DNA from 2 places in the Pseudomonas sp. MYb118 genome. Region 2 is predicted to be linked to the other one. Evidence: predicted binding sites of a transcription regulator. Region 2 holds the regulator's gene; the other holds the start of a gene.
The links. The regulator sigma-54, encoded in region 2, starts transcription at its own class of promoters, with help from an activator protein. The targets are predictions, from matches to a motif close to ANTGGCATNNANNTTGCTNT.
Positions count from the first base shown of each region.

Region 1: ABVN20_RS00185 (flagellar hook-length control protein FliK) is a predicted target of sigma-54. The motif match lies at 1,220-1,239, and genes of this name have one in related genera.

Region 1 is NZ_JBFRXN010000001.1:35,208-41,017, forward strand. Features, by position in the region: gene ABVN20_RS00185 (flagellar hook-length control protein FliK) at 1-1,143, opposite strand, end outside; gene ccmA (cytochrome c biogenesis heme-transporting ATPase CcmA) at 1,340-1,975, shown strand; gene ccmB (heme exporter protein CcmB) at 1,972-2,640, shown strand; gene ABVN20_RS00200 (heme ABC transporter permease) at 2,733-3,488, shown strand; gene ccmD (heme exporter protein CcmD) at 3,485-3,661, shown strand; gene ccmE (cytochrome c maturation protein CcmE) at 3,658-4,113, shown strand; gene ABVN20_RS00215 (heme lyase CcmF/NrfE family subunit) at 4,118-5,810, shown strand, end outside.
Region 2 is NZ_JBFRXN010000002.1:2,672,093-2,677,902, reverse strand. Features, by position in the region: gene lptA (lipopolysaccharide transport periplasmic protein LptA) at 1-82, shown strand, start outside; gene lptB (LPS export ABC transporter ATP-binding protein) at 83-808, shown strand; gene ABVN20_RS17995 (RNA polymerase factor sigma-54) at 991-2,484, shown strand; gene raiA (ribosome-associated translation inhibitor RaiA) at 2,560-2,868, shown strand; gene ptsN (PTS IIA-like nitrogen regulatory protein PtsN) at 2,881-3,345, shown strand; gene rapZ (RNase adapter RapZ) at 3,348-4,205, shown strand; gene ABVN20_RS17975 (HPr family phosphocarrier protein) at 4,221-4,493, shown strand; gene ABVN20_RS17970 (ZIP family metal transporter) at 4,542-5,435, opposite strand; gene ABVN20_RS17965 (superoxide dismutase) at 5,466-5,810, opposite strand, start outside.

The DNA.
Region 1 (5,810 bases), on a different contig from region 2:
CTCCAGGCTCGACAACTGATGGCTTTGCAGGCGCGAAACCGCTGCGGCAGCCAGGCGCAGCAGATGTTCCAGATCGCCTTCGCCTTCAGCGCTCTGCAACAGGCGTTCGGGGATGGGGAAACTGGTCGGCGACGGCTTGGCGCTGACCTGGCCGAGCATGCCCAGGGCATTGCGCACGAAGCTCGGCATGGCCTGGGCCAGGGTGTTGGCGGCAATGATCGCGCCCAGGCTGGTGTTGGCCGGCAACCCCTGGCTGACCTGTGCGATCAACCGGAGCAGGTCACCTTTCATGTCGGGTGCCAGGGCCGGGTTCTGGCCACCCAGCAGTTTCGATTCGAGGAAGGCACCGCTGCCGGCCAGGGCCAGCGCCAGGCCTTTGGGCGTACTCAGCTGCTGCACGTCCGGCAGGCCGGCGAGCAGCTTGTTCACCGCGGCCCGCAAGTCGCTGGAGGTCTGGTCGGACGCCGGCAGGTTCTGCAACAGTTTGAGCAAGCCGTCCAGCGAGCCCTGGCGGCTCTGTTGGCTGGCCAACTGCTGGGTGACCGCCAGTTGTTCGTGGCGGCTGCTCAGGGGGACGAATTTCAGGGTCTGGCTGTCTTGCACCTGGGCGCTGAGCAACGTGCCAATGCGCAACGGCGTCGGGCTGTCGATGGTCAGCGTCTTGCCGCTCAACGCGGTGTTGAGCAGGCTCACCAGTGAACGGAAGACCGTCGGCTGACCCGGCACCTGCGGCAGCACCTGGGCGGTCAGTACCTTGCCCTGCAACAGCGTGCCCACGGGCAATTGGGCCGTGTCGATGCGGGTGAGGGCGGCCACGCTGGAGGCGATCGCCTGCTGCACCGTGACGGCCAGGTTGCCCGCCGAGGGCTGGGTGATCGCCAGGTACGTCCCCTGGGGCAGGGGCTGGCTGCTGGTGGCCTGGACGGTGGTCTGCCGGCCACTTTCAAGGGTGACCTTGAGCAGCAACTGAAAGGTCTGGTCCGCCTGCTTGAGCGACAGCACTTCGGCCCTGGCCGACTGCCCGGCTGTGATCAGGCCTTCGATCGGCGTCAGCAACTTGAGCAGTTCACCACTGACCACCAGCGGGCGTGAGGTCGCCGAGGTGGGCTGCGGGAGCGGGAGGATGTTCATTTCGCCTGTCATACGCGGTCACAACCTGAGGAAATAGCCCTCATTAGAGTAGGGCATCGCATGTATAATGCCGCCCGTCTTTCAGAGAGTGGCAAAAACATTGCAATTGTTTGACGCAGCTCTCTAGAACAGGCCGCCAATGCGACTATGCTGCACCACTTTAGCGGCCGCTGTGCTGCCGACTTGAACCGTAAAGGCCCGTGATCTCTTGACCAGTCCTGTCCTGCAAACCGTCGCACTCGCCTGTGAGCGAGACCTTCGACTGCTGTTCGAAAATCTCGATTTGAGACTGGCCAGTGGCGAAATGGTGCAAATCAGCGGCCCCAACGGCAGCGGCAAGACCAGCCTGCTCAGGCTGTTGTCCGGGCTGATGCAGCCGACGGCCGGGCAGATCCTGCTCAATGACCAGCCGCTCAACGAACAGCGCAGCGAACTGGCGCGCAACCTGTTGTGGATCGGCCATGCCGCCGGCATCAAGGATTTGCTCACGCCGGAAGAAAACCTCAGCTGGCTGTGCGCGCTGCATCACCCCGCCAGCCTTGAGGCGATCCAGGACGCGCTCGCCCTGGTCGGACTGCGCGGTTTCGAGGATGTTCCCTGCCACACCCTGTCCGCCGGCCAGCAACGTCGCGTGGCGCTGGCACGCTTGTACCTGGACAGTCCACCGCTGTGGATCCTCGACGAACCGTTCACCGCCCTCGACAAGCAGGGTGTGGCGCAGCTCGAATCCCACCTGGCCAGCCATTGCGAGCGCGGCGGCATGGTGGTGTTGACCACTCACCACACGCTGACCCGCAAGCCGGCCAGCTATCGCGACATTGATCTGGGGAATTGGGCCGTATGAGTGTGTTCGGTCTGCTGGTGGCCCGTGAAGCCCGTCTGTTGTTCCGCCGCCCCGCGGAATTGGCCAATCCGCTGGTGTTCTTTGCAATAGTGGTATCGCTGTTCCCGTTGGCGGTCGGTCCCGAGTCTCAATTGTTGCAAACCTTGTCTCCGGGACTGGTCTGGGTAGCGGCCCTTTTGTCGGTCCTGCTCTCGCTGGACGGGCTTTTCCGCAGTGATTTCGAGGACGGTTCCCTCGAACAGTGGGTCCTTTCGTCGCACCCCCTGCCTCTTCTGGTTTTGGCCAAGGTACTGGCACACTGGGCCTTCTCTGGCCTGGCCCTGGTTTTACTCGCTCCACTGCTGGCGTTGATGCTCGGTTTGCCAACCGCCTGTCTACCGGTGTTGCTGCTTTCCCTGCTGCTGGGTACACCGGTGCTGAGCCTGCTCGGTGCGGTGGGCGCAGCGCTGACAGTGGGCTTGAAGCGCGGTGGCCTGTTGCTGGCACTGTTGATTCTGCCGCTGTACATCCCGGTGTTGATCCTCGGCAGTGGCGCCTTGCAGGCAGCCCTGATGGGCATGCCGGCGACCGGTTATCTCTTGTGGCTTGGCAGCCTGACCGCCCTGGCGATAACCCTGACACCGTTTGCAATCGCCGCTGGCCTGAAGATCAGCGTCGGCGAATAATAATGAGGTCTGATCAAAATTTGATCACTTCTTTTGACCGAAGAATGACCCACGCCGCTCGTTGACGTGCGGCAACCGTGATGGAAACAGCAATGAACTGGACCTGGTTTCATAAGCTCGGCTCACCCAAGTGGTTCTATGGCATCAGCGGCAGAATGCTGCCCTGGCTGAGCATCGCCGCGGTGTTGCTGATCGGCATCGGCGCCGTCTGGGGCCTGGCCTTCGCGCCACCGGACTATCAGCAAGGCAACAGCTTTCGCATCATCTACATCCACGTGCCCACCGCCATGCTGGCCCAGTCCTGCTACGTGATGCTCGCCGTGTGCGGGGTCGTCGGGCTGGTGTGGAAAATGAAGCTGGCCGATGTCGCCCTGCAATGCGCGGCCCCCATCGGTGCCTGGATGACCGCCGTGGCGCTGGTCACCGGTGCAATCTGGGGCAAGCCGACCTGGGGCTCATGGTGGGTCTGGGATGCACGACTGACGTCCATGCTGATCCTGCTTTTCCTGTACTTCGGTCTTATTGCACTGGGCAACGCCATCAGTAATCGTGACAGCGCGGCCAAGGCCTGCGCCGTGCTGGCGATCGTCGGCGTGATCAACATTCCGATCATCAAGTACTCGGTGGAGTGGTGGAACACCTTGCACCAGGGCGCGACCTTCACGCTCACGGAAAAACCGGCGATGCCGGTGGAAATGTGGCTGCCACTGCTGCTGATGGTGCTGGGTTTCTACTGCTTCTTTGGCGCCGTGCTGTTGCTGCGCATGCGCCTCGAAGTGCTCAAGCGCGAGGCCCGCGCCAGTTGGGTCAAGGCAGAAGTGCAGAACAGCCTGGAGGCCGCTCGATGAGTTTTGCTTCATTCGGCGATTTCCTCGCCATGGGCCATCATGGCCTGTATGTCTGGTCGGCCTATGGCATTTGCCTGGCGGTGCTGGTTTTGAACGTGGCGGCGCCGGTCCTGGCCCGCAAGCGGTATCTGCAACAAGAGGCGCGTCGTCTGCGCCGGGAGAGCGGCAAGTGAATCCGTTGCGCAAAAAGCGTCTGATCATCATTCTGGCGATTCTGGTCGGGGCCGGCGCTGCCGTCGGCCTGGCCCTGAGCGCCCTGCAACAGAACATCAACCTGTTTTACACGCCCACCCAGATCGCCAATGGCGAAGCACCGCTGGACACGCGCATTCGCGCTGGCGGCATGGTCGAGGCCGGCTCGCTGCAGCGTTCCGGCGATTCGCTGGATGTGAAATTCGTCGTCACCGATTTCAAGAAATCCGTCACCGTCACTTATCGCGGCATCCTGCCGGACCTGTTCCGTGAAGGGCAGGGCATCGTCGCCCTGGGCAAACTCAACGCCGACGGCGTGGTGGTGGCCGATGAAGTGCTGGCCAAGCACGATGAAAAATACATGCCGCCCGAAGTGACCAAGGCCCTGAAAGAAAGCGGTCAATCGGCTCCAACGCCCGCGAAGGAGGGTTGATCGAATGACTTCCGGTCTGTTTATTCCCGAGCTGGGTCATCTGGCGATGATCCTGGCGTTGTGTTTCGCGCTGTTCCAGGCCGTGGTGCCGTTGCTCGGCGCCTGGCGCGGTGATCGCCTGTGGATGAGCCTGGCGCAGCCGGCAGCCTGGGGCCAGTTCGCCTTTCTGGTGTTCTCCTTCGGCTGCCTGACCTACGCGTTCATGACCGACGATTTTTCCGTCGCCTACGTCGCCAGCAACTCCAACAGCGCGTTGCCGTGGTACTACAAGTTCAGCGCCGTGTGGGGCGCCCACGAAGGTTCGTTGCTGCTGTGGGCGTTGATCCTCGGCGGCTGGACCTTCGCGGTGTCGGTGTTCTCCCGTCAGTTGCCGCAAGTGATGCTGGCGCGGGTGCTGGCGGTGATGGGCATGATCAGCAGCGGTTTCCTGATGTTCCTGATCCTGACCTCCAACCCGTTCTCGCGCATCCTGCCGCAGATTCCCGCCGATGGTCGTGACCTCAACCCGTTGCTGCAGGACATTGGCCTGATCGTGCATCCGCCAATGCTGTACATGGGGTACGTCGGTTTCTCCGTGGCGTTCGCCTTTGCCATCGCCGCCTTGCTCGGTGGTCGCCTCGATGCCGCGTGGGCACGCTGGTCGCGTCCGTGGACAATCGTCGCCTGGGCGTTCCTCGGTATCGGTATCACCCTCGGCTCCTGGTGGGCCTACTACGAACTCGGCTGGGGTGGCTGGTGGTTCTGGGACCCGGTGGAAAACGCGTCCTTCATGCCATGGCTGGTGGGCACCGCGCTGATTCACTCGCTGGCGGTCACGGAAAAACGCGGCGTATTCAAGAGCTGGACCGTGTTGCTGGCCATCGCGGCATTCTCCTTGAGCCTGCTGGGTACATTCCTGGTGCGTTCCGGTGTGCTGACCTCGGTCCACGCGTTTGCTGCCGATCCGGAGCGCGGCGTGTTCATCCTGATGTTCCTGCTGGTGGTGGTCGGTGGTTCGCTGACCCTGTTCGCCCTGCGCGCACCGGTGGTCAAGAGCCAGGTCGGCTTCAACCTGTGGTCGCGCGAAACCCTGCTGCTGGGCAACAACCTGGTACTGGTGGTCGCGGCTTCGATGATCCTGCTGGGCACCCTGTACCCGCTGGTCCTCGATGCCTTGAGCGGCGCCAAGCTGTCGGTCGGCCCGCCGTACTTCAACGCCCTGTTCATTCCGTTGATGGCGGTGTTGATGGTGGTGATGGCGATCGGCGTGCTGGTGCGCTGGAAAGACACCCCGGTCAAATGGCTGGTGAGCATGCTCACCCCGGTACTGCTCGGCACTGCCGCGCTGGCCGTGATCGCAGGCGTGGCCTATGGCGATTTCAACTGGGCGGTGATCGCGACCTTCGTGCTGGCGGCGTGGGTGTTGCTGGCCGGCGTGCGTGACATCTTCGACAAGACGCGCCACAAGGGCCTGATCAAAGGCTTGCCGACCCTGACCCGCAGCTACTGGGGCATGCAGGTCGCGCACCTGGGCATCGCCGTGTGTGCGCTGGGCGTGGTGCTGTCGAGCCAGAACAGCGCCGAGCGCGACTTGCGCCTGGCACCGGGCGAGTCCATGGACCTGGGCGGCTATCAGTTCGTGTTCGAAGGCGCCAAGCACTTCGAAGGGCCGAACTTCACCTCCGACAAGGGCACCGTGCGGGTGATCCGCGACGGTC
Region 2 (5,810 bases):
CGCCAACGTGACCGAATCGCGTCCGCGTATCGACATGGTGATCCAGCCGAAAAAGAAAACCGATGAGCAAAAGGCCCCGTAAATGGCAACTCTGAAAGCTCAGCATCTGGCCAAGAGCTACAAGAGCCGCCAGGTCGTGCGCGACGTCAGCCTGTCCATCGACAGCGGTCAGATCGTCGGCCTGCTCGGCCCCAACGGCGCCGGCAAGACCACCTGCTTCTACATGATCGTCGGCCTGGTGCAGGCCGATCAGGGCCGCGTGCTGATCGACGACCTGGACGTCAGCCACCAGCCGATGCACGGTCGCGCCAAGGCCGGTATCGGCTACCTGCCGCAGGAAGCCTCGATTTTCCGCAAGCTCTCGGTCGCCGACAACATCATGGCGATCCTCGAGACCCGCAAGGAACTCGACAAGGCCGGTCGTCGCAAGGAACTGGAAAGCCTGCTGCAGGAATTCCACATCAGCCACATCCGCGACAACCTCGGCATGAGCCTGTCCGGTGGTGAACGCCGCCGCGTGGAAATCGCCCGCGCCCTGGCCACCAGCCCGAAATTCATCCTCCTCGACGAACCTTTCGCCGGCGTGGACCCGATTTCCGTCGGCGACATCAAGCAGATCATCCATCACCTCAAGGCCAAGGGCATTGGCGTGCTGATCACTGACCACAACGTCCGTGAGACCCTGGACATCTGCGAAACCGCCTATATCGTCAACGATGGCCAACTGATCGCCGAGGGCGACTCTGCCACCATCCTGGCCAACGATCTGGTCAAGGAAGTGTATCTGGGCCACGAGTTCCGCCTGTAAGCGTCGAGGTATCCGACAGGTCGGTCGAGCGCTGGTAACGATGAAAAATCAAGACTTTTTTATTGTTACAGCGCTCTAGGCAAACGCTGCTGTTTCGGGCATATAATTTGCTTATGTTTGGCGCTCCGGCGCCCTGTAGTGGATGGCGCATGTGCGCCGGAAAAAGGTGTTAAGCCCCTGCCATGAAACCATCGCTAGTCTTGAGAATGGGCCAGCAGCTGACGATGACACCGCAGCTGCAACAGGCCATCCGCCTGCTCCAATTGTCGACCCTGGACCTGCAACAGGAAATCCAGGAGGCCCTGGAGTCCAATCCGATGCTCGAACGCCAGGAGGAAGGCGACGACTTCGACAACTCCGACCCGATGGCCGACAACGTCGAACAAAAGCCGAACAGCGAGATTCAGGAACCCTCCTACCAGGAAAGCACACCGACGGTCGACAACCTCGAGGAAGGCGACTGGAACGAGCGCATTCCCAACGAACTGCCCGTCGACACCGCCTGGGAAGACGTTTACCAGACCAGCGCCAGCAGCCTGCCGAGCAACGATGACGACGAGTGGGACTTCACCACCCGCACATCGGCCGGCGAAAGCCTGCAAAGCCACCTGCTGTGGCAACTCAACCTGGCGCCGATGTCCGACACCGATCGCCTGATCGCCGTGACCCTGATCGACTGCATCAACAATCAGGGCTACCTGGACGAAACCCTCGAAGAAATCCTCGAAGCCTTCGATCCGGAACTGGATATCGAACTGGACGAAATCGAAGCCGTCCTGCACCGCATCCAGCAATTCGAACCGGCTGGCATCGCCGCCCGCAACCTTGGCGAATGCCTGCTGCTGCAATTGCGCCAGCTGCCCGCCAAGACGCCCTGGCTGGCCGAGGCCAAGCGCCTGGTCACCGACTACATCGACCTGCTCGGCAGCCGCGACTACAGCCAACTGATGCGCCGCATGAAGCTCAAGGAAGATGAACTGCGCCAGGTCATCGAGCTGGTCCAGAGCCTCAACCCGCGTCCGGGCTCGCAGATCGAGTCCACCGAAGCCGAGTACGTCGTGCCCGACGTGATCGTGCGCAAGGACAACGAGCGCTGGCTGGTGGAGCTCAACCAGGAGTCCGTGCCACGGCTGCGGGTCAACGCCCAGTACGCCGGTTTTGTCCGCCGCGCCGATACCAGCGCCGACAACACCTTCATGCGCAATCAGTTGCAGGAAGCCCGCTGGTTCATCAAGAGCCTGCAGAGCCGCAACGAAACCCTGATGAAAGTTGCCACCCAGATCGTCGAGCATCAGCGCGGTTTTCTGGAGTACGGCGACGAAGCGATGAAACCGCTGGTCCTGCACGACATCGCCGAGGCGGTGGGCATGCACGAATCGACGATTTCCCGGGTGACCACCCAGAAGTTCATGCACACCCCACGGGGCATTTATGAACTGAAATACTTTTTCTCCAGCCACGTCAGCACCTCCGAAGGCGGCGAATGCTCGTCCACGGCGATCCGCGCGATCATCAAAAAACTGGTTGCCGCGGAAAATCAGAAAAAGCCGTTGAGTGACAGCAAGATCGCTGGTTTACTGGAGGCACAAGGCATTCAGGTGGCTCGCCGCACCGTCGCCAAGTACCGCGAATCCCTCGGGATCGCGCCTTCGAGCGAACGCAAGCGGTTGATGTAGAGCCACGCCACAGCGTTCCAGTGGCAGGTAATCAGTGCCTGCCGCTTTATGCACTGGCAACGAAGGAGAAGCTGTATGCAAGTCAACATCAGTGGACACCAACTGGAAGTGACCGAACCTCTTCGCACCTACATCGGCGAAAAACTCGATCGGCTGGAGCGACACTTCGACAAGATCACCAATGTCCAGGTCACGATGACCGTCGAAAAGCTCAAACAGAAAATCGAAGCCACCCTGCATATTCCTGGCGGTGAAGTGGTCGCCAACGCGGAACATACCGACATGTACGCGGCCATCGACGCACTGACCGACAAGCTGGATAAACAACTCAAAAAGCATAAGGAAAAGACCCAGAGCCTCCTCCAGGGCGCAACCGGTCGTTAACACTCCCTACCCATGATCCGACTTGAAAGCATCCTGACCCCCGGCCGTTCCCTGGTGAACGTGCCGGGTGGCAGCAAAAAGAAAGCCCTCGAACAAATTGCCAACCTGATCGCCCGGGAAGTCCCCGATCTGGAGATGCAAGATGTCTTCGAGGCGCTGATCGCCCGTGAAAAACTCGGCTCGACCGGTTTTGGCAACGGTATCGCCATCCCGCACTGCCGACTCAAGGGTTGCACCTCGCCCATCAGTGCCCTGATGCACCTGGATGCTCCCATCGACTTCGACGCCATCGACGGCGCTCCGGTGGACCTGCTGTTCGTCCTGCTGGTCCCGGAAGCCGCTACCGATGCGCACCTTGAATTGCTCCGTCAGATCGCCAGCATGCTCGATCGCAAGGAAGTCCGTGATCGCCTGCGCAGCGCCGCGAGCAATGAAGCCTTGTATCAGGTTGTCCTGGACGAGCAAAACGGGCACTAATCATGCGCTTGATCATCGTCAGTGGTCGCTCCGGCTCAGGTAAAAGTACCGCGCTCGACGTGCTCGAGGACAACGGTTACTACTGCATCGACAACCTGCCCGCCGGGTTGCTGCCGGAACTGGCCGAACGCGCGCTGATCCATACCGAACTGTCGCAACCGCTGGTGGCCGTGTCCATCGACGCGCGCAACCTGCCAAGCCACCTGACCCGTTTTCCCGAACTGCTCGAGGAAGTCCGCAGCCGGCACATCCAGTGCGATGTCCTGTACCTGGATGCCGACGAAGAGACCTTGCTCAAGCGTTTTTCGGAAACCCGTCGCCGCCACCCGCTGAGCAGCGCCAATCGCTCGCTGGCCGAGGCGATCAACGACGAGACCAATCTGCTGGGGCCGATCGCCGACCTCGCCGACCTCAAGGTCAACACCACCAGTCTGAACCTGTACCAGTTGCGCGACACCATCAAGCTGCGCCTGCTGAACCAGCCGGAGCCCGGTACGGCGTTCCTGGTGGAGTCGTTCGGGTTCAAGCGTGGCATGCCGGTGGACGCCGACCTGGTGTTCGACGTGCGGTGCCTGCCCAACCCTTACTGGAAGCCGGAGCTACGCGAGCAATCCGGCCTCGATCAACCCGTTGCCGAATACCTGGCCGCCCAGCCGGATGTCGAGGAGATGTTCCAGGACATTTCCTCCTACCTGCTCAAATGGCTGCCCCGCTTCGCCGCCAGCAACCGCGCCTATGTCACCATTGCCATTGGCTGCACGGGCGGGCACCACCGCTCCGTCTACCTGACCGAGCGCCTGGGTCAGGTCCTGCAAAAATCCCTGAAGAATGTCCAGGTCCGCCACCGCGACCTCACCTAAAGGATTCACATCGCGATGCCTGCTCTGGAAATCGAAATCATCAACAAGCTGGGCCTGCATGCCCGTGCTTCCGCCAAATTCGTCGGCGTGGCCGGTCAGTTTCCTTGCCAGATCAGGGCCGGGCGCACCCCGGCGTCCATGGTCGACGGCAAAAGCATCATGGCCATGATGATGCTCGCCGCCGGCAAGGGCACCAAAATCCATCTGAGCACTGAAGGCGAACAGGAACAGGAAGCGCTCGATGCGCTGGTGGCGTTGATCAACAACTATTTTGACGAAGGCGAATAAGTCAGCAGCCTGCGGCAGCGGGCTTGCCCCACTGCCGCCCCTCCCCGGCTAAGCCAACGCGGTATCCATCACCATCATCAGACAGAACCCGATCAGCAGCCCGAGGCTGGCCAGCTTGTCGTGACCATGGCGGCGCGACTCCGGGATGACTTCATGGGTGACCACCAACAGCATCGCCCCGGCAGCCAACGCCAGGCCCAACGGCAGGATCAGTTCAGCCAGGCTGACCAGCCAGGCGCACAACAGGGCAAACACCGGCTCGACCAACCCGGACGCCGCACCGATCAGGAATGCCTTGATCCTCGACATGCCCGCGCCCGCCAGGACCAGCGCAATCACCAGCCCTTCCGGCACATCCTGCAAGGCAATGCCCATGGCCAGGCTATCGGCGTCGGGCATGCCGCCGCCTGCCGAAACGCCCACGGCCATGCCTTCCGGAATGTTGTGGGCAATGATGGCAAACACGAACAACCAGATCCGCGGCGGGATGACCGGGCGCTCCGGTGTGCCAACGAGCATTTCCGGTGAGGCACCGGAGACTTTCCGATCCACCAGGAACAGGCCGAACGCACCCAGCAGGATGCCGAAACTGATCAGCCCGCTGGCCGCCCACGGGGTCAGCCCGAGGTTTTCCGCCGCAGAGATGCCCGGGACGATCAGCGAAAACGCTGTCGCCGCGAGCATCACTCCGGCGCCGAAGCCGAGCAGGGTGTCACTGAGCGCCTGGGGCATGCGCCGGATCACCAGCACCGGCACGGCACCCAATGCCGTGCCCAGGGCGCAGATCGCACCGCCCTGTAACGCGCGCAACAGTTTCGGCTCGAGCCCCAACCACGTCAGGCCCTGGGCGACCAGCAGGCTCATGCCCGCCAGCAATAACAGCGATCCCAACGCGTAGCGAAACATCCGCCCACTTCCGATCGCCAGTGTTTCAGTGCCCATAGTCAGCCCTGGATTATTTTTATAGAAGCTTCAAACCAGTGCAGCCTGATAGCGTGCAGCGACTTCGGGCCAATTGATCACGTTGTAAAAAGCGTTGATGTATTCAGGGCGACGGTTCTGGTATTGCAGGTAATAGGCATGCTCCCAGACATCCAGACCGAGGATCGGCGTATTGCCGCTCATCAATGGGCTGTCCTGGTTGCCGCTGCTTTCAACCACCAGGGTCTTCTGCGGGGTCACGCTGAGCCAGGCCCAGCCACTGCCGAAACGGGTCAGCGCGGCCTTGGTGAAGGCTTCCTTGAAGCGCTCGAGACCGCCCAATTGTTCGTCGATGGCCTTGGCCAGCTCGCCGTCCGGCTGGCCACCGCCGTTGGG